Regions from separate parts of the Bifidobacterium sp. FKU genome, predicted to be linked through region 1. Evidence: riboswitches for the same ligand, from Rfam matches in the RefSeq annotation. Region 1 holds a riboswitch; each other region holds the start of a gene.
The links. A riboswitch is a leader RNA that binds a small molecule or an ion and turns the genes downstream of it on or off. The one in region 1 is predicted to bind thiamine pyrophosphate.
Positions count from the first base shown of each region.

Region 2: linked by a shared signal. The riboswitch ahead of MMB48_RS06645 (hypothetical protein) and the one ahead of MMB48_RS08145 (ECF transporter S component) in region 1 are both predicted to bind thiamine pyrophosphate.
Region 3: linked by a shared signal. The riboswitch ahead of MMB48_RS00760 (solute carrier family 23 protein) and the one ahead of MMB48_RS08145 (ECF transporter S component) in region 1 are both predicted to bind thiamine pyrophosphate.
Region 4: linked by a shared signal. The riboswitch ahead of MMB48_RS04300 (hydroxyethylthiazole kinase) and the one ahead of MMB48_RS08145 (ECF transporter S component) in region 1 are both predicted to bind thiamine pyrophosphate.

Region 1 is NZ_CP092888.1:1,781,145-1,786,368, forward strand. Features, by position in the region: gene MMB48_RS08130 (TrmH family RNA methyltransferase) at 1-21, opposite strand, end outside; gene MMB48_RS08135 (energy-coupling factor transporter transmembrane component T family protein) at 122-949, opposite strand; gene MMB48_RS08140 (ABC transporter ATP-binding protein) at 946-2,421, opposite strand; gene MMB48_RS08145 (ECF transporter S component) at 2,421-3,020, opposite strand; TPP riboswitch at 3,125-3,229, opposite strand; gene MMB48_RS08150 (dipeptidase) at 3,321-4,688, opposite strand; gene MMB48_RS08155 (DUF3043 domain-containing protein) at 4,780-5,224, shown strand, end outside.
Region 2 is NZ_CP092888.1:1,457,555-1,462,778, reverse strand. Features, by position in the region: gene MMB48_RS06665 (alpha/beta hydrolase) at 219-1,154, opposite strand; gene MMB48_RS06660 (hypothetical protein) at 1,415-1,660, shown strand; gene MMB48_RS06655 (hypothetical protein) at 1,666-1,788, shown strand; gene MMB48_RS06650 (phosphoesterase) at 1,853-2,485, opposite strand; TPP riboswitch at 2,572-2,703, shown strand; gene MMB48_RS06645 (hypothetical protein) at 2,694-3,074, shown strand; gene MMB48_RS06640 (alpha/beta hydrolase) at 3,200-3,832, opposite strand; gene MMB48_RS06635 (tRNA (adenine-N1)-methyltransferase) at 3,915-4,985, shown strand; gene MMB48_RS06630 (SixA phosphatase family protein) at 5,083-5,224, shown strand, end outside.
Region 3 is NZ_CP092888.1:165,710-170,933, forward strand. Features, by position in the region: gene dnaK (molecular chaperone DnaK) at 1-951, shown strand, start outside; gene grpE (nucleotide exchange factor GrpE) at 951-1,631, shown strand; gene MMB48_RS00750 (DnaJ C-terminal domain-containing protein) at 1,844-2,854, shown strand; gene MMB48_RS00755 (heat shock protein transcriptional repressor HspR) at 2,869-3,456, shown strand; TPP riboswitch at 3,587-3,683, shown strand; gene MMB48_RS00760 (solute carrier family 23 protein) at 3,731-5,083, shown strand; gene MMB48_RS00765 (coenzyme F390 synthetase) at 5,120-5,224, shown strand, end outside.
Region 4 is NZ_CP092888.1:964,861-970,084, forward strand. Features, by position in the region: gene thiC (phosphomethylpyrimidine synthase ThiC) at 1-2,046, opposite strand, end outside; gene MMB48_RS04300 (hydroxyethylthiazole kinase) at 2,129-3,073, opposite strand; TPP riboswitch at 3,064-3,172, opposite strand; gene MMB48_RS04305 (glycine--tRNA ligase) at 3,509-4,981, shown strand; gene dusB (tRNA dihydrouridine synthase DusB) at 5,073-5,224, shown strand, end outside.

The DNA.
Region 1 (5,224 bases):
AATCTGGGCGTTGATGGGCATAGCCACTACCCTACTGCCGGGGCATTACGTCAGTCGTGGCTCGCTCCCCGCTGGCGGAGGCATCGTAACCCTGAAAGGCACTGTGCCAGTCTGCCGCCTTTCAGGCACCCTGAAAGGCGAAGTGCCAATTCCCGGTGCCGACGGCTACGCCTATGGAGGCCAGCGGGACGGCCAGACAGATGACGTAGAAGATCCAGTCGACAGGCTTCAGACGCGAGATGCGGGCTTGGGAGCGTGGGGCGCTGGAGCCGAAGCCGCGCGCTTCCATGGCGGTGGCAAGTTTGGTGGCGCGCCGGATGGAGAGCACCAGCAGTCCGAACGCCTGGGAGAGGGCACGGGCGATGGCGTTACCGTCGCCAAGGCCGCGCGAACGCTGGGACAGGCCGAGTGCGCGCCAATCTTCCTGCAGCAGCGTAAACATGCGCAATCCAGCCAACCCGCCGTATACGAATCGCGGTGAGAAGTGCAGAATCTCAACCAAACCGTCCGCCAAATCAGTGGGATCGAGGCCCAGGGCCAGAATCACGCCGGGTACGGCAATGGCCGCCACCCTGATAGCCGTGGCGATGGCCAGATTAACGGATCCCTCGCTGATCACAATCCAGCCGCCCTGCCACAGGATCTCGCCCGAGGTGCGGCCGTAGAGAAACACGGAGATAAAACTGCCGGCGACGGCGATCCATACCGGCCAGGTCTTACGGCATACGGTCCACGGAGCCACGCCACCAATCCACAGCAGCACGAATTCGATGCCGAGCGCCGTGGACGCGGATACCACATCCAGACTGATGAACATCGGAATACACAGCAACAGCGCACCGATGATGCGGCTGACCGCGTTGATGCGCGCGATGAACCATGAGGGCGATGAGGCTTTGACCGGCTCCACGCGCGTTTCCTGCGGACTGACGATTACCACGTCACTCATGCCTTCGCCTCCTCGAACATCACACGTCGCGCGCCCAGCGCATCCACCAGCGCCTCATCGTGCGTCACCATGATCACGCACGAGCCTTGATCGCGGATGGCGGCAATCAGCTTGACCATCTCATTCCACGTACTGAAATCCTGTCCGAATGTCGGCTCATCCATCACCAACACTTTGGGTGCGGCGGCCAGCATGGAGGCCACGGACAGTCGCCGCTTCTCCCCGCCAGACAAGGTATACGGGTTGGCTTTGGCGAAGCGCGTGAGATTCATCTGCTCAAGCATGCGGTCGGCGGTCCGATAAGCCTCGTCTTGGCTTTGCCCCATCGACTTGGGGCCGATGGCGACTTCGTCACGCACGAAATTGGCAGCGAACTGGTGCTCGGGCTCCTGGAACACCATGCCGATACGGCCCAGCAGTTCCTTGCTTTTCCAGTCGATCGGCTCACGCCCGGCATGCGCGGGCTTGAGGTTGTCGGCGATGAGCACCTTGCCGGCGATAGGCTCGAGTAGCCCGGCCAAGGTCAAGGCCAAGGTCGATTTGCCCGCGCCGTTCGGACCCATCAGAGCCGTTACTTCGCCGGGATAAAAATCCAGATTGATACCAACGCCAAGAGCGGTTCCACGGCCAAAGCTTAAGTTCTCAGTGCTGAGCACCGGCGCATCGTGCGCAGGCTCCTGCTTCGGCGAGTAATCGGGAATCGCACGGCCCGGCACCCACGCGCCACCGGCGGCCAATACGTCGCCCATCTCGGCGAACACCTCGTCCGGCTTGCCGTCGGCAATGACCGCACCCGTGGGCGAACTTGCATCGGGTCGACCGAGCACAATCACGCGATCGACCAGATCGAGCCATACATCGATATGATGTTCGACCACAACCATGGTCTGTCCGGTGGCCTCGATGACCTTTTTGACCGCGTCATGCACTTCGACCACGCCTTCGGGGTCGAGGTTGGCGGTCGGTTCGTCCAACAACAGCAGACCGGGCTTCATAGCCAGCACGCCGGCCAACGCGAGACGTTGGCGCTGACCGCCGGACAGATGGCGGGTGGACCGATCCAGTTCGAGTCCGCCGAGTCCCACCATATCCAATGATTCGCGCACTCGCTGCCGAATCTCCTCGCGCGGCACGTTGAGGTTTTCGCAGCCGAAGGCCGCGTCATCGCCTAGTCGTTCAAGAATGATCTGCGAGTCCGGGTCCTGAAGCACCAGTCCCACGCGGCCTCGCGCCTCGCGCGCATCGACGCCATCGATGGTGAGCGAACCCTCCTGCTCGCCTTCCTCATCGCCGCCAAGTACGCCTGCGAGACCGGCCATCATCGTGCTTTTGCCCGCGCCCGAAGCGCCGAGCATCAGCACACGTTCACCTGGCCGGATGGTGAAATCGACGGCACGCAACGCGAAGTCCTTACGCGTGGCGTGCCGCCAGCCCCAGCCGCTGGCCTCTACCGCAGCCGGATTAATCTGCATCAGACGCGCGCCTTGCTACGGCCGGATTCAAAGCGCTCCAGAGCACCGGTGGCAGCGAGCGCACGAGACAAGTACCAGACCACCACGCCGGCGATCACGACGCCGGAGATGATGGAGCCCACCAGATACCAAGTGACGCGCAGGCCGTTCCAGCCCGGGTTGGTGGACCAGTAGTAGGCCCAGCAGCCCACGCCGGCGAGCGCACCGGACAGGATGGTAGTGCCGATGTTCCACTTCTTCCAGGCGAAGACGGCGAAGGCAATTTCGGCACCCAGACCCTGGATGATGCCGACGATCAGCGAGCCGCCGACGCCCCACTGGTTGCCCAGCGTAAGTTCAAGGAAGGCGGCGAGGGTTTCGGCAAACAGTGCGGCACCGGGCTTGCGCACGATGATTGCGGCGAGCGGGCCGGCGAACAGCCAGAATCCGTTGAGCAGACCCTCGAAACCGGGGGTCACGCCTTCGAACAGGGCCAGCGGGGCGGAGCAGACAATGTCCCAGCCCCAGAAAATGACGCCGGATGCGACGGCGATGATTGCGGCGACGACGATATCGACGACGCGCCACTTGTAATTGGCTTTGGCCACAGCTTCAGTCATGAATGTGCCTTTCTTCTGCTCGTACGCAGGCCGAACATACATGGATATATGTACGCACATGATGCACATGTTCGTGGCCACGCGCAGGTTGGTTCAGGCACGGGTGGGTAAGAGCGACATTTCCGTGCGCCGGCATTATCCGGTCACGTTCCATCGGTCGAGACTATGAGTCTCCTCTCAGCCGCCTAACGGCAGCTCCCGTGTCAACTCCCCGACTATAAAGCAAGCCGCCGTCAAAGGCAATAGCCACATCTGTGACCTACCGGACGGCGGCTCGCTACCATTACCGATACAGTTCGTCTACTTGCCGAGCTTGTCCAGCAGCAAAGCCTCGGTGATCACGTTGTTCTTGAGGCCGGGCAGGGAGATGGACTCATTGGGACTGTGGGCGTTGGCCTTCGGGTCTTCGGGACCGGTGACCAGCACCTGAGCGTTGGGGAAAATGCGCTGCAGTTCGGGGATGAACGGAATGGAGCCGCCTTCGCCCTTGTTGATGGGCTCAACGCCGAAAGCCTCGGTCATGGCTTCCAGCGCGTCCTTGGTGGCCACGGCAGTCGGGTCCATGGCCCAGCCCATGCCGTTTTCGCCGCGTTCGACAGTGACCTTGGCACCGAACGGCGCGTGGGATTCGAAGAATGCAGCCAGTGCTTCCTGCGCTTCTTCAGGGCGCTGGGTGGGCGCGGTGCGCAGCGACAAACGGAAGCGGGTCTCCGGGGCGATCACGTTGAAGGATCCCTCGACCGGGTGGGCGTCGAAGCCGATCACGGTCACGGACGGCTTGGTCCACAGGCGTGAGGCCAGCGAACCGGTGCCGGCGAACTCGTAACCGGCCACCACGCCGGAATCCTCGCGCACAGTGGTTTCGTCAAGGTCGTGCTGCAAACCGCCGATCGGCTCTTCCGCGGCCACGCCGGGTACGGCCAGATCGCCGTTCTCGTCATACATGGAAGCGATGAGCATGGCGGCCAACGTATTGGAGTCGAGAATCGGGCCGCCGTACTGGCCGGAGTGCACCGGATGCTCAAGGCCCTGCACGGTCACGTCCACACAGGTGTTACCGCGCAGCGAGGTGGTCAAAGAAGGAATGTCCGCCGACCAGTTGCCGGAATCAGCCACGATAATCACGTCAGCGGCGAATTCGTCGCGGTGAGCCTCGATGAAGGGAATGAAGCTTGGCGAACCCATCTCCTCTTCGCCTTCGATGAACACTTTGATATTGACGTTGAGGTCGTCGCCCAAGGCCTTCAGCGCACCGGAGTGGATAGCGATGCCGCCGCCGTCATCGGCGGAGCCACGGCCGTAAAGGCGGCCGTCGATTTCGGTGGCCACGAACGGGTCGGTGTCCCATTCGGCCGGGTCCGGAACAGGCTGCACATCGTGATGGGCGTAGAGCAGCACGGTGGGGGCGTCCGGAGAAACGATATGCGAGCCGATGACCTCCCATGCGCCCGGAGTGCCGTCGGCATTGGAAGCCTGGACCACCTTGGCATCCACACCCACGAGGCGCAGTTCGTCTGCCACGAATTCAGCGGAGCGCTTCATATGTTCGGCGGTGATGCCCTTGGCGGAGATCGACTGCAGCGCGACCTTTTCGGCCAGCACCTTGACGATGCGGTTCCAATCGGTTTCGACGCGCGAACGAATCTCGTCAGCGGTGAACGTTGCCATGATGATCCTCCTTTATATATGTGCGTGAGCGGCGTCATTGCAATGACTGCGCCAGTGTACAAGTGTCTGAACGTCACCGTAACCTCAAAGCATGACATGGAATCCGTTTAAGAAAAAAGAAGAGGCCCAAGTTCCTGTTGAGCAGGCCCCGAAGAAGGCCGCCGATCCTTCTGAGAAAAAAGGCCGTCCTACCCCGAAGATGAAGCAGGCTCAGGCCGCCGGTATCCGTCCGCTGGTTCCGGTGGACCGCAAGGCCAGCGCCAAGGCCGCCAAAGCCCGTCTGCGCGAGAGGGAGAACGCCGAGTACGAGGCGATGCAGAAGGGCGACATCAACCACATGCCCAAGTCGGAACGCCTGCCGTGGCGCATCTACATCCGCGACTACGTGGACGCCCGGTTCAACCTCGGCGAATGGTTCATTCCGGTGAGCTTCGGAATCCTGATCGTCTCCATGTTCGCCGCCTCGTTGATGCGCAACCAGTGGGCGTCGGTCACCATGATGGCGCTGATGTACGGCTATCTGATCGCCGTGATCA
Region 2 (5,224 bases), 320 kb from region 1:
GCTGAATCTGCTGATTTCGCCGGCCCTATTAAGTCCCTCAACTCCATCAATCGCCGTCTGACCCATCACATCACGCTTCATACACATTGCCGATTGACAGTCCTAGAACACAGTCTAGAACTGTCATGGTATGTTCGCGCAGATAGGGGCTCCAACAAAATTGGCTAAAAGAGAACTCGGCAACCTATAAAAAGGACGCGCCCGTGTGCCCTTACCGTTCAGCTCCGCTCACGAATGAAATCGAAAATCACGTCGAAGACCTGTTGGCTCCAGAAATCGTACTCGTGTTCGGCGCCGTCGACTAGCACCAGCTGCGCGTCCACGCCGTGCTCGGCCAGCCGGTCGCGCATCTTGACGGATTGATGGTAGGGGACCACGGTGTCGGCGGTGCCGTGCAACAGGAGCATCGGTGGATACTGCTGGTCATCCCGCACCTGCAGGTAGGGGCTCATGTCAGCCGCGCGCTGACGGACCTCGGCATTGATGCCGGTCTCATGGGTCGCACCCACCACGGCCGCGAACGGGCCGAAATAGTACAGCCGGAATGGATTGGTCTCATCGTCGAATGCGTCGACAGCTTCAAGCATGTCGGTGGGCGGGAAGCAGCTGACCACGTACTTCACCGCATCGCTCTCATCGGCATTGGTGCCGTCCTCATACCGCGGATCGTCGGCGGTCAACCCCACCAGCAGCGACGTGTTGCCGCCGGACGACGTGCCCCAGATACCGAGACGGTCGGGGTCCACGTGCCATTGACGTGCGTTTGCCCTGAGATAGCGGATGGCTGCTTTTACGTCCTCGAGATATGCGGGGAACACGTCGTGGGGATCGCTCGAGGCATCGCGATGATTCACCGTAGCCACCACAAAGCCTTCGCGGGCCAAAGCCGAGAGTTGCGGGATCTCGTAGTCGCGATGCGGCGTGGTCCAGGCGCTGCCTTGCACGAATACCACGGTGGGGTAGCGGCGGTCATCGTCATCGCCGGTGGATTGTGGCGAGATGATATCCATCACCAGGTTATCGGCCCCGGTCTTGTATGCCACGTTGCGGGTCAGCGTGGCCAATCCGGCAAGCGTGGGATTGTGCGGGATATGGATGACATTGTTTGCGCCGGCGTTGGCATCACTGACTTTGGCTGAATCGGTAGTATTCATGGAATCCCCCTAGCTCTGTTGCTATAGAGGTCATCATACAAGAAATGGGCATGATTACGGCACAACGATGTCTCGGTCACAGCGAAGACATGAAGACGCGAAGACGCGCCCGGCAGCGCGCGCTGCCTGCCTGCCTGCGAGTTGCCTTCAAGTGCACTTCAAGCGATAAGGTGACATAAGCAGCGGCATTGGAGATTGCTGCCCGGCAACGAAGCGGACAGTGCTCGTTCGCCGATTCACGATAACAGAAATGTGACACTATGAAGACTCAGGAAATCGGACAATCCGGCATGATTGCGTCACGAGTGGCGCTGGGCGTGATGCGCATGGACGCGTTGGATGCCGCCGATGCGGCACGTACCGTGGCCGTGGCCCATGATTCCGGCATCGACTATTTCGACACGGCGGAATGCATACATAGATGCTCGACGCTGAAATCCAATTCAATATGGCGAGCGATCCCGCAGCCGATCGCACCGGTGGCATCCTGCCTTATTCACGGCTGAAGCATATGACCATTCAGGCATGGTGCCCATTCCAATCCGGCACGGAATACGGTCCGTTCGTCGGCAACGAGCATTTCCCCGAGCTGAACGCCGAATTGACCCGTCTTGCCGGCAATCCGTTGGTGTGAGCGAGAGATGACGAGACCAATGCCGTTGAGGCGCGTGTTCAGCGTGCATACATCTCAACGGCGGTCAATGCATTGTGTCAATGCCAACATTCAGTGCCTCCGGGCGTGCACCATCTGGCGAAAGCTGATGTGTATGTCCATACAGCAGTCTGCGACCGTCAAACGGCAACGCCTTGCCGCTGAACTTCGCCACATCATCGGGCCAACTGTATGCCAGATCCTCCCGATACGGGTAATGTGAAAAATTGACTGTACCGAGTCCCTCAATCTCAACCGTATCGTGCGGCTCCAAGCTTTTGAACAGGTTGAGTGCGGGGCGGTCTTCCAGCCACCAGTCATCATGGTTGCCGATCACACCATGCAGATGCTTGCAATTGAGCGCTCGCAGGCAGTTCTTCAGATGGGTCAGCGATGTGCGGAAACCGATATCACCCAGAATCCACAGCTCATCATCCGGGCCGACCAAAGTGTTGATATGATCCACAATCGCCTTGTCATGCGCATCCGTATCGGCGACCTGACGAAACGTCAGACCCGCGCCGAACGTCTCCTCCTTGGCCCAATCCTCGGCGGTCTTGCGATCATGCGCGCGCAGCACCTCCTCATAGCGCGAGTGCGTCGGGTCGAACGTCGTGAACCCTCGCAACACCGTGACCAGTGGATGCCCGAAATGCGTGTCGGTCGTGAAATACCTCATGGCAGTCGCCTCCCCTTTTCGGCGTGCAGCAATCATTTCCCATCCTAGGCGCAGCCGGCACCTGTCGGTTCGTGTTGCCATAATGAGGCACATTGCAGGGGAACCCGTGAACGCAAGCTGCCGGCCATCGTGGCGGCGAACGGGTTGAGAAAGGCGCTGTGCCTGACCCTTGGAACCTGTTGGCCAACACCATCGAAGGGGGCAAACGATGTCTTTTGACGCCGTCGCATTCGGCCCGATCACCCTGAACCACCTGCCGCCGTTCGCCCAGCGCCTGCGATATACAGTACACGTGGAAACCCGAATGGGACGTGTGAGGCGCACGATGGATGAGCGGTGGGCGCGTGCTTTGCGCGCCAGGGGTATTGATATTGACGAGGCTGAAGGTGCTGGTGGGAAACAGGCACATGACGGCAAACGGCATACCAACATCACGGGTACTGGTCGACGCTCCGAGTCCCAGCCGGCTGTCGGGCTCCGCGGTCGATCCAATACCAGCACGAATCTGCCGGGGCCGAAGGTGACGGCACGCGCCACGCCATTCAAGGCCACCGGTCATAAGGGCGGCATCAGCCGGCAGGGGAATTGAGCTGATCGCAGAACCATCGCGCGATGAATGGGCATGGCCAACGCCATTCCGCCATTGTTGAGCCGCTTCTACTTGGACCGGTACCTCTTTGAACGGAGATATTCCATATTGAAGCTATTCCGGCATCATACGGCACGTAGGAAATGCCGGATATCGGCGATTTCCTCATCACAGATGGCATGGGCCATGCCGGAATACTCGCGATAGGTCAGATGCCCGGCCCGTTCAAGGACCTGATGGGCCGTTTGCTGGTCGGGCAGCGGAATCGTGCGGTCCTGCGCGCCATACGCCAGGAAGAATCGGGTAGTGGAGTCAAGCGCCGCCTGTTCCTCGCCCATGAACGAAGGACTGAGCAGGATCGCGGCATTGAACAACGTCGGATGCACCTTGACCAGGCGATACGACAGATAACCGCCTTGGGAGAAACCGATCAATATCTTCCTGCGATGGGCGAATGCCGAGGCATCCAGCAGTGAAGCCACCGCATCCCCGACCGCCGCGCATTCGCGTTGGCGCTCGTCCACGCCGCAGCCGTCGGGATACCAGTAATTGCCGCCCATATAGGGCCTTGCGTAGGTGGCACGGAACGAGATATAGCTGGGTACGGCGGCAATTGCGGACGGGGCCGCATCGGCTCGCATCGGCGCATATACGGCGTCGAGAATCCGCACCATCTCGCTTTCGTCGTTGCCGTAACCGTGGAACATCAGGAAAATGGGGTCATTGCCGCCGGCATCGATCTGGCTTGTCATCTGCATTTGCATCGTCATCACCTCACCAACGAGCTTACATGCATTAGACTTGTAGCGATTGACCCACCGAGCACGCAAGGAGCAAGTTATGGAGCCGAGGCGCGGGCCTCTCACCGCAGGCGAGAAGGTGCAGTTCACCGACCGCAAGGGCAAGAAGATCACCGATCAGCTTGTGGCTGGCGGCTCCACGCAGACCGAGCATGGCCTGATTCTGCATGACGATGTGATCGGCAAGACCGAAGGCACCGTCATCCTCACCGTGCACGCCAAGCGTGAGGCACAGGTCAATCAGGTTTATCCCGAGAAAGACAAGAACAAGCCGTGGAAATCGTCGCGCGCCATCGGCGGCTGGGAGTATGCGGTGATGCGCCCGCGACTGGCCGATTATGTGCTTTCGATGCCGCGCGGCGCGCAGATCATGTATCCGAAGGACATCGCCCAGGTCATTCAGCTCGGCGACATCCGCTCCGGCATGCGCGTGCTTGAGTCCGGTGCCGGCTCGGGCGCGATGAGCGTGAATCTGCTGGACGCCGTGGGCGAGCGCGGCCATCTGACCACGATCGAGCTGCGCCCCGAATTCGCCAAAGTGGCTCAGGCCAACGCCACGCTGTATTACGGTGAAGCCCCCAGCTGGTGGGATCTCAAAACCGGCGACTTCGACTCCGTGGCCGCCGAACTGCCCGAACACTGGTTCGACCGCATCATGCTCGACATGCTCGACCCGTGGAACAGGCTCGACCAGGCATACCGCGTGATTGCCCCCGGCGGCGTGTTGGTCAGTTACGTAACTACCACCACGCAGATGAGCCGACTGGCCGAAGCCCTGCGCGCGGCCGGCTGCTGGACCGAGCCGCAGATCCAGGAATCGTTCGAACGCACATGGAAGGCCCAAGGCCTCGCCGTACGCCCCGACCACCAGATGATCGGCCATACCGGTTTCCTTGTTATCTCGCGCGCCATGGCCTCCGGGTTCGAGGCGCTCAGAAAGCGCGATCGCGTGACCAAGGACACACAGACCGACATCGACTCGCTCACCGACGAACAGCGTGAGGCGCAGATCGAGGAACTGGAACTGCGCGACATCTCCGACCACAAACTACGTAAGGTGTTGCGTGACCTCGACCGTCAGGTGGGAGAACTTGGCAACACGCACGAATAACCGCCAAACGATGAGTTTGTGAACGCTCACACACCTCTATACTGGAAGCAACACCACACCGACACACCGGGCAGGCGGTTCGTGAAGGGAGCCACGGATGGGCATCAAGCTGAGCAAAGTCGCCAAAGCAGCGAAGAAATACGACCATATCCTCATCATCATGAGGCACGCCAAGGCCGAGCCGTTCGGCGACAAGGGCGACTCGGAACGCGAGCTCACCGACAAAGGTCTGAAACAGG
Region 3 (5,224 bases), 1.0 Mb from region 1:
GTGCTCGTCGGCGGCTCCACCCGTATGCCCGCCGTCAAGGATCTGGTCAAGGAGCTTACCGGCGGTAAGGAAGCGAACCAGTCCGTGAACCCGGATGAGGTTGTGGCAGTCGGCGCCGCCGTGCAGTCCGGCGTCATCAAGGGCGACCGTAAGGACGTTCTGCTTATCGACGTGACCCCGCTGTCCCTCGGTATCGAGACCAAGGGTGGCATCATGACCAAGCTCATCGATCGCAACACGGCCATCCCGACCAAGCGCTCCGAGGTCTTCTCCACCGCCGAAGACAACCAGCCGTCCGTGCTGATTCAGGTCTACCAGGGCGAGCGTGAGTTCGCTCGCGACAACAAGCCGCTGGGCACCTTCGAACTGACCGGCATCGCTCCGGCTCCGCGTGGCGTCCCGCAGATCGAGGTCACCTTCGACATCGACGCCAACGGCATCGTGCACGTGTCCGCCAAGGACAAGGGCACCGGCAAGGAGCAGTCCATGACCATCACCGGTGGCTCCGGCCTGCCGAAGGACGAGATCGACCGCATGGTCAAGGAAGCCGAGGCGCACGAGGCCGAAGACAAGCAGCGCAAGGAGGACGCCGAGACCCGCAACCAGGCCGAGGCCTTCGCCTACTCCACTGAGAAGCTCGTCAACGACAACAAGGACAAGCTCTCCGACGACATCGTCAAGGAGGTCACCGACAAGGTCAACGCCCTGAAGGAGGCCCTGAAGGGTGACGACACCGAGAAGGTCAAGACCGCTCAGACCGAGCTGATGACCGCCGCTCAGAAGATCGGCCAGGTCCTCTACGCCCAGCAGGGTGCCGAGGGTGCCGCGGCTGGTGCCGGTGCGGCTGGCGCTGCCGGCGCTGGCGCTTCCGCTGGCTCCGCCTCCGGTTCCGACGACGACACCGTCGAGGCCGAGGTCGTGGACGACGATGACGACAAGGACAACAAGTGATGTCCGAGTTCAACAAGGACGACTACCTGAACGACCTGCCGGATCCCGACCAGGCCGCTGAGGGTGCCGCTTCCGCCGCGCCGCAGGACTCGGCCAAAGCCGAGACCGCATCCCAAGCTTCCTCTGACGAGGGAGCTGGTGCGGCGAAGTCCGCGACTGAGGGAGAGACCCCGGCGAACGCCGGAGCGGAACAGCCGAGCGATAGCTCGTCCGATTCCGCTCCCTCCGATTCCGAAGACACCCTCACCCCCCTCGGCAAGGCCAAGAAGGAAGCCGCAGACTACCTCGAAGCCCTGCAGCGCGAACGTGCGGAGTTCATCAACTACCGCAATCGCACGCAGAAGGAGCAGGAGCGCTTCCGCCAGCACGGCATCATCGACGTGCTGACCGCGCTGCTGCCCGCCCTCGACGATATCGACCGCATTCGCGAACACAGCGAGATGGACGACTCGTTCAAGGCCGTTGCCACCAAGATCGACAAAGCCTTCGAGAAGTTCGGCGTCGAGAAGTTCGGCGAAAAGGGCGAGGACTTCGACCCCACCAAGCATGACGCGATCCTGCACAAGCCGGACGCGAATGCCGAAAAGGAAACGGTTGACACCGTGGTTGAGGCCGGCTACCGCATCGGCGACCGCGTAATCCGTGCCGCCCGAGTAGTAGTAGCCTCCCCACAAAACTGACGACCAGTTCGCTGCAATGAGTTGACAGTGCCTTAGCTCCCTCTGATGAGGGAGCTGATATTTACCTCGGCTCCCCTCTCTGAGGGGAGCTGTCAGCGAAGCTGACTGAGGGGAGCTTAACGGATGCCGTAACTCCCCTCAGTCGCCTATGACGACAGCTCCCCTCAAGGAGGGGAGCCAATCATAAAGACTTTTCTAGAAAGGAGACATGAATGGCTGAAAACGAATGGCTCAGCAAAGACTTCTACAAAGTCCTTGGTGTCTCCAAGGACGCTTCGGACGACGACATCAAGAAGGCGTACCGCAAGCTCGCCCGCAAATACCATCCTGACGTCAACAAGACCAAGGAAGCCGAGGAGAAGTTCAAGGACATCTCCGAAGCCTATGACGTGCTGAGCAAGAAGGAAGATCGCCAGAAGTACGACGCGATTCGTCAGTTCGGCATGGGCGGCGCCCGCTTCGCCGGCGGTTCCGGCGCCGGCGGCTTCGATGCTTCCGGTTTCTCCGACATCTTTGGTTCCATGTTCGGCCAGGGTGCCGGCGGCAATGGCTCGCGCATCCGCTTCTCCACTTCGGGCGGCGGCCCCAACAACATCAACGACATCTTCTCGATGTTCGGCGGTGCTGCAGGCCAAGGCGGCTACAGCCAGCAGGCGTACGGCAATGCCGGCGGCTATGGCTATGAGGAGGCCCCGCGCCCCGAAAACGGCGAGGACCGCAACTCCAAGATCAGCCTGACCCTGCGTCAGGCGGTCAAGGGCGCTACCGTGTCCCTGTCCGTGGACGGCAAGAAGTTCAAGGCCCACGTGCCTGCGGGCGTCAAGGACGGCCAGAAAATCAAGCTTGCCGGCAAGGGCAAGCCGGGCATCAATGGCGGCAAGGCCGGTGACCTGTACCTGCACGTCACCGTCAAGCCCGATGCCGCGTTCTCGATGCGCGGCCACGACATCGTCATGGACCTGCCCGTCACCGTGGGCCAGGCCGTGGCCGGTGGCAAGGTCGAGGCCAAGGACATCGACGGCAATCCCGTCACCTTCAAGGTGCCGGCCGGTTCCAGCTCCGGCGCGGAGGTCAAGCTCGCGGGACTCGGTGTCCAGCGCGGCAACCAGCCGGGCGACCTGATCGGCCGCGTGCAGATCATGGTCCCCGCCAAGCCGGGTCTGGCGGTCAAGCACGCCGCCAAAGAATTCGACGAAAAAGCCGGCGACTATCTCAGCCTGTAATCAGGAGGTGAACAATGGCGCGGTTAGCCAACCAAATGAAGCAGTTGTACGCAATGTGCGCAACCGCGCTGGTGATGGGCAGGGCCGATCTCGACGGAGCCGATGATGTCGGCTTCGATATCGAACTGCCCATCTTCACCGTCGGCCAGGCCGCCGAACTGGCCAACATCCACCCCCAGACCCTTCGCCAGTACGACCGGCTGGGTCTGGTCCGTCCGCAGCGCACCGATGGCGGCGCACGCCGCTACTGTCTGCGCGACATTGCCCGCCTGACCCGAGCTCAGCGCCTAAGTCAGGATGAGGGCATCAATCTTTCCGGTATCGCGCGCATCCTCGAGCTCGAAGAAGAGAATCGACAGTTGCGCCGTGAAGTCAAGCGCATGCAAACCGGCGACCAGGAAAGCGTCTTCGCCGCTGGCCGAGACGGCAACATCGTGGAGGTGCAACGCTCCAACCGCGCCCGCCTCTGGCGCAACGCCATCCGCCGCGAAACCCGCGAACTGCCCGGTCGCGATACCGCCGCCGATACCGCTGCCTGCACCACCGGCGACTCCAACTTCACTCCCGCCGGCTCCAAGTCCATGGTCCTGTGGGGTTGGTGAGTCTGGCCGCATTGCTTCGATTCCTTCTCCATTCGTAAAACTGTTTGTTATCTCACATCGGGCAGCTGCCGAAAAAAGCACGATTTTTCTTGACGGAGATGTCAAGGTTTGTTACGGTGACGTGCGAAAACCGATTCGTAAGGGGTGCTTTAGGCTGAGACGGTATGTGCCGAACCCTTCGAACCTGTGAGCTAACACTCGCGTAGGGAATACGACGGTTGAACTCCTCTGTTCGGCTCGGCATCCCATATGCGCGTTGAGAGAGAGGAAGCGTATGTCAATACGCAAGGAGCTGACCGCCCAGAACGTACTGCTGGGTTTCCAGCATGTGTTCGTTTCCAATGTTTGGCTTGATCCGGTATTCGTGGCCGGAGCAATCGGCTTATCTATTGCCCTATCGTCGAACATGATTAACGCCATCTTCATCGTCTCCGGCCTGGTTACTCTGATCCAGGCCACTCGGCTGGTTCGCCTGCCGGTGGTGCAGGGGCCGTCAGCCGCGTTTGACGCGTTGATGATCGCGGCAGGTACGGCTGGCATGCTGGGGGCGGCGAGTTCGTCCATTCTCATCGCTTCGCTTGTGTTCCTGTTGCTGTGCCTGACCGGTGCGATAGAGCGGATGAGGTTCCTGTTCTCTCCGATGATCTCGGGCGTGGTCATCTTCATGGTCGGTGTCTCGCTGTCCGGATTCACGCTGAGCGAGTTTCTTGGTGGGGCTCCCGGTGACAAAACGTTTGCCGATCCGCACATCCTGACCGTGTCGATCCTGACCACGGCGATTGTGCTTGTCCTGTCGCTGCTCGGCAAGGGTCTGCTTAAGTCGTTCTCATTCCTCATCGCGCTTGTCGTCGGCACCGTGGTCGCCGCGGCGTTTGGCATGGTGGACTTCTCTCCTGTGGCTTCCAAGGGATGGTTGGGCCTGCCGACCTTCATGCCTTACGGGCCGTTTACGTTTGACTGGAAGATCTTCATTCCGTTCTTCATCGCCTATATGGTTGCCGTCATGGAGGCTCTCGGCGTCTATCAGGCGGCTTCCGAGATTCAAGGCACGACCCTCGAACGCAAGCAGGTGCGCTACGGCCTCGCCGGCGAGGCGGCAGGTTCGGCCATTTCCTCGCTGATTGGTGGATTCACCACCACCGCATACCCGCAAAATGTCGGCCTGCTCAACCTGACCGGCGAAGGCAAGCTGCGCACGCGCACGCCTGTGACAATCGCCGCCATTCTGTTGCTGATTCTGGGCTTCGTGCCAAAGGCGGGCGCGCTGCTGTCCGTCATTCCCTCGGCAGTCGTCGGAGGCATCTTCCTGCCGGCTGCGGCCAGCCTGATCGTGACCGGTCTGCGAGCCTTGCGCAAGGTCGCTGATGACGAGCGCCGTCAAACGGTCATCGGCATGTCTCTGCTGCTCGGCATCGCCCTGCCCAAGGCGCTCTCCGGCCTGACCGGCGGCGCAAGCGTGTTCTTTGGCAACAACATCATGGTCGGTGTATTCAGCGCCATCATTCTCAATGCGCTGTTCGTCGCTCTTCCGGATTTGGTGGCGAAGCATCGTGCGCCGGCGTCCGTGGATGTTCCAGCAGCCGATCCGGCGGATGGGACTGGCGCTGCGGCGCACGATGAACGATAATGCTGGTTGATATTGGATATTGACAGGAGCGATGCAATGACTGATGTGATGGATGACGCGCGTCGTATCAAGCGCGGGATTCTGGATTTTATCCATACCTATGGCTGTGAGCAGGCCCCGGAAGAGGCGTTTGGTGCGTTG
Region 4 (5,224 bases), 820 kb from region 1:
GCCCTCGATCATCACCTGCACGTCCTTGGCCCAGGCGCGCTCGGTCAGCTCGCCCAGAGTCATGAGCTCGGAAAGCTGCGCTGCGTCGTTCGCGTCGGCCAGGGAGCCGGGGCGCAGGCCATCGCCCAGAGAGAACGCCACGTCGTACTTGGCGAAGATGTCGCACAGCTCGTCGAAGTGCGTGTACAGGAAGCTCTCCTGGTGGTGGCGCAGGCACCAGTCGGCCATGATGGAGCCACCGCGGGAGACGATGCCGGTCACGCGGTTGGCGGTCAGCGGCACGTAACGCAGCAGCACGCCGGCGTGGATGGTCATGTAATCCACACCCTGCTCGCACTGTTCGATCACGGTGTCGCGGAACAGCTCCCAGCTCAGCTTGGAGGCATCATCCTCGACCTTCTCGAGGGCCTGGTACATCGGCACGGTGCCGATCGGCACGGGGGAGTTGCGCAGAATCCACTCACGGGTGGTGTGGATGTCGTTACCGGTGGACAGGTCCATCACGGTATCGGCGCCCCACTTGGTGGCCCACGTCAGCTTCTCCACTTCCTCGTCGATGGAGGAGGTGACGGCCGAGTTGCCCATGTTGGCGTTGAGCTTGGTCAGGAAGGCGGATCCGATAATCATCGGCTCGGCTTCGGGGTGGTTGATGTTGCAGGGCATCACCGCGCGGCCGGCGGCCAGCTCGGAGCGCACGAGCTCAACATCGCAGTTCTCGCGGGTGGCCACGTACTGCATCTCCGGGGTGATGATGCCGTGGCGGGCGTACCACATCTGGGTGATCGGGTGGTCCTTGGCGCGCATCGGCTGGTGCTTGCGTCCACGCCATTCCTTGGTAGCGCGGCCGCGCTTGATGGCGCGCTTACCATCGTCCTCAAGGTTGCGGCGGCGGCCCTCGTAGTCTTCGATGTCGCCGCGGTCGCGGATCCAGTCGAGACGCAGGGGCTTCAAACCTTCCTTCGGGTCGCACTTGGGGCCTTCGGTGTTGTAGTCGTGGAACGGCGGGTTCGGGCCCACGCCGGGCGTGTCGCTCAGCTTGATTTCGGTGTACGGCACTTCCAGGTCGTAGGAACCGTACTGATAGGTGAACGGTACGGACTTGGTCTTGCGGATGTGCGCCTTGTCGCGCTGCTTGGAACCACGGGCGGCGATGTCCACGCGCTGCTGCTTGGCGAGCTTCTGGGCGTCCTTGGCGTCCTTGGCGTTGGTGAACTTCTTCTCAGTGGCCTCGGAGCCAGGCTTTGCGGCCCCTTCCTGAGCAGCCTGAGTGTCAGCAGCGGGGGTGTGGGTTACGACGCGCGGCGCGTAGCCGTGCTTCTTGTCACCGCGGATGGCCTTCCAGCCTTCGACCATGGCGCGCGCGGCCTCTTCCGGGTTCTCGGCACCCGCGATGGCGGAGACCGCGAACCAGCCAGCGGCCTTGGTGTCGGCGAGCATGGCCATATCGGCTGCGGTCACGCCGCCGCCCACGACCACCGGGAACTCGCTGGCGACGCAGATGGTGTTGATCTGGGCGGCGTCCAGCGTCTTGCCGGAGCCGTCGTTGCCGCCCACGGAAGCCTCGGGCTTGGTGGTGGAGACGTGCAGAGGGCCGGCGCCGATGTAGTCAATGCAGCCGTCGGGCAGCTCGTTGATGAGCTGAACGAGGCTTTCGGTCTCAGCCGACAGACCCACGATGGCCTCGTCGCCGAGCAGGGCGCGGGCTTCGCGCGGCTCCATGTCGGTCTGGCCGATGTGCACACCGTCCACCTTGATGCCCTTGCGGCGGGCCTGCCACACCACGTCGGCACGGTCGTCGATCACAAAGGCCACGGAATCGGACTTCTCATTGTCCTCGATGATCTGCGCGATGTCGCGGGCCATGTCGGTCAGCTCAGAGGCATCGGCCTCCTTGGCGCGCAGTTGGATGAAGGTTGCGCCGCCGTGCAGAGCCTGATCCACCACGTCGGTCAGCGGACGGCCTTTGCAGTCCTCCGGCCCCACCACGAAGTACGCGGACAGGTCGAAGCTGTCTCGCATGGAGGCGTATGGGTATTCATTACTCATTATTATTCCTACCTTTGTTGTTTCTTGTGGAAGTCTTATTGGGAAAAACTGTTACGAGCTCCCTCATCAGAGGGAACTGAAACTACTGCACAAAAATCTCGGATTCCGCCACCTGTTCGGCGGTCACATTCCACAGCGCGTCAAGGAACGCGACCTGGAATGAGCCCGGCCCGTGCGAAGTCGTATCGGCTATCTCTCCCGCGCGGTTGTACAGCAGAGATGCGGACAGAGCGGCGGTCAGCGGATCGGAAACCGCCAGATATGTGGCAGCCACGCCGCCCAGCGAGCAGCCGGCACCGGTGATCTTGGTCATCATCGCGCTGCCGCCCGGCAGTCGGTACACGGTTTCGCCGTCGGTCACCAGATCGGCGATGCCGGACACGGCCACGGCGCAGCGGGTGGAAGCGTCATGGGAGGAATGCTTGGCGTGCTGTTCGGTCAGATACTGTGCCAGCGCCATCGCCGCACCGGTTGCGGACTCCACGCCATCGACGGATTCCACTCCGGCGGGGCGGTGCTCGGAAGTGTCCCCCACGGTTTCGGTATTGAGCCCCCACATGTTCGCCAGCGCGATTACCTCGGAGGCGTTCGCGCGAATCATGGTCGGGGGAGCGGCCTTGAAGGCCTGAAGAATAGCGGTGCGGGTGCGGCCGATGCCGGCGGCCACTGGGTCGAGCACCCACGGCTTGTCCAAGTAGTTGAGTCGCTGGGCGATTTCGGGCAGCGCGTCCTTATAGAACGGCAGCAGCGTGCCCACGTTGATGTAGTTCGCGCCCGCGATTTTCGCGGTTTCGATCACGTCGTCCGGCAGGAAACTCATGGCCGCAGTGCCGCCGGCCGCCAGTTGCGCGTTGGCAACCAAATTAATGGTCACAAAATTGGTGAATGACTGGGCCAACGGAGTCGTCTCGCGTACGCGGCGAACGGCATCGGCGATATTGTCGCGGATGGGTGAATCGGCTGGAACCGGAGTCCCGGCGGTACAACCGCTGGACATACCGGTAAACGATGATGCACTATTGCTCATTTACTGCTCCCTACGATGGTCTTAACCAACAGGTTCTAAGGGTCAGGCTCAGGCCTTTCTCAACTCGCGAACCACATGCGAGTCCCCCTGCACTACAGTGCCGACGCTATGCGCCAACATGGACATTATCGTGACGGATTTGTTCGATACGTGTCGTCAGGTCTGGCGCGTCCCGTCCATTCGTGATATGTGGACGCCTCCGCCGAGCAACATCTCCCGAATTTGTGACGCTAACGCGATGTCAGTGGTACAAATTGGGGAAGGGCAAAACAACAGGAACAATATGGAGGTGTTTGCGATATAGGAATCGCTGCGAACGGCCGCTCGTGAGACGCGGAACATATACCGGACAATGCCGCCTGACCTGTCACCATATACGGCTATCCTGAAGCGGTTGTTATTAGACCCCAAACCGTTCAAACCAGAAGGTGCATTGTGGCTCAGTCCAAACTCGATGAAGTCGTATCCCTTGCGAAGCGTCGCGGCTTCGTGTTCCCCGCCGGCGAAATTTACGGCGGCACCCGTTCCGCTTGGGATTACGGCCCCCTCGGCGTCGCTCTCAAGGACAATATCAAGCGTGAATGGTGGCGCTCCATGGTCGTCACCCGTCCTGATGTCGTCGGTGTCGACACTTCCATCATTCTGCCGCCCGAAGTGTGGGTGGCGTCCGGCCACGTGAGCGTGTTCAACGATCCGCTCGTCGAGTGCCTCAACTGCCACAAGCGCAACCGCGCCGACAAGCTCGAGGAATCCTACGCCGAGAAGCACGGCGACAAGATGCCGGAAAACGGCATGAAGGACATCGTCTGCCCGAACTGCGGCACCCGTGGCCAGTGGACCGAACCGCGCGACTTCAACATGATGCTGCGCACCCACCTCGGCCCGGTCGAGGACGAGAACAGCCTGCACTACCTGCGTCCGGAGACTGCACAGGGCATCTTCGTGGACTTCAAGAACGTGATGACCTTCTCCCGTTCCAAGCCGCCGTTCGGCATCGCCAACATGGGTAAGTCCTTCCGTAACGAGATCACCCCGGGCAACTTCATCTTCCGCACCCGTGAGTTCGAGCAGATGGAGATGGAGTTCTTCGTCACGCCCGGCACCGATGAGGAATGGCACCAGTACTGGATCGACGCCCGCACCCGCTGGTACATCGACCTCGGCGTCAAGCCGGAGAACCTGCGCCACTACGAGCATCCGAAGGAAAAGCTCTCCCACTACTCCAAGCGCACCGTGGACATCGAATACAAGTTCGGCTTCCAAGGTTCCGACTGGGGCGAGCTCGAAGGCATCGCCAACCGTACCGATTACGATTTGAGCGCGCACTCCAAGCACTCCGGCGAAGACCTGAGCTACTTCAACCAGGCCACCGGCGAGAAGTACGTGCCGTACGTCATCGAACCGGCCGCCGGCCTGACCCGCTCCCTGATGTGCTTCCTCGTGGACGCCTACGATGTGGACGAGGCCCCGAACACCAAGGGCGGCGTCGACAAGCGCACCGTGCTGCGTCTCGACCCGCGTCTGGCCCCGGTCAAGGCCGCCGTGCTGCCGCTGAGCAAGAAGCCTGAACTGCAGACCGTGGCCCAGAACCTGGCCGACGACCTGCGCTTCAACGAATGGATGATCGACTACGACGAGTCCGGTGCCATCGGTCGTCGTTACCGTCGTCAGGACGAGATCGGCACCCCGTTGTGCATCACCGTGGACTTCGACACCCTCGAAGACCATGCCGTGACCATCCGCGAACGTGACACCATGGCCCAGGAGCGTATCGCCCTCGACAAGGTGGCCGATTACGTGGCCGCCCGCATCGGCGAGAAGCGCACCCGCGTGCCCCTGAAGCCTGTGGAAATGGGCGGTGAGCCTTGGCCTGAGTCCGGCGTTCAGGAAGCCGGCGGTCTGTACTAAAGACGGGTCTGTATAGAGGCTCCCCTCTATGAGGGGAGCTGTCCACGAAGTGGACTGAGGGGAGCCAAAGCTATTTCAGAACAGGAACCACATGGCAGAATCTGAAACCGAAACCACCATCACCGCTACTCACGAGACCAACAATCTCGACCCGCGTACGGACGCGCCGGCACGGCCCGAGACTCCGGTACACATCGCCCCCGTGCAGCTCGGCAACATTACCGTGCCGACCCCGGTGGTGCT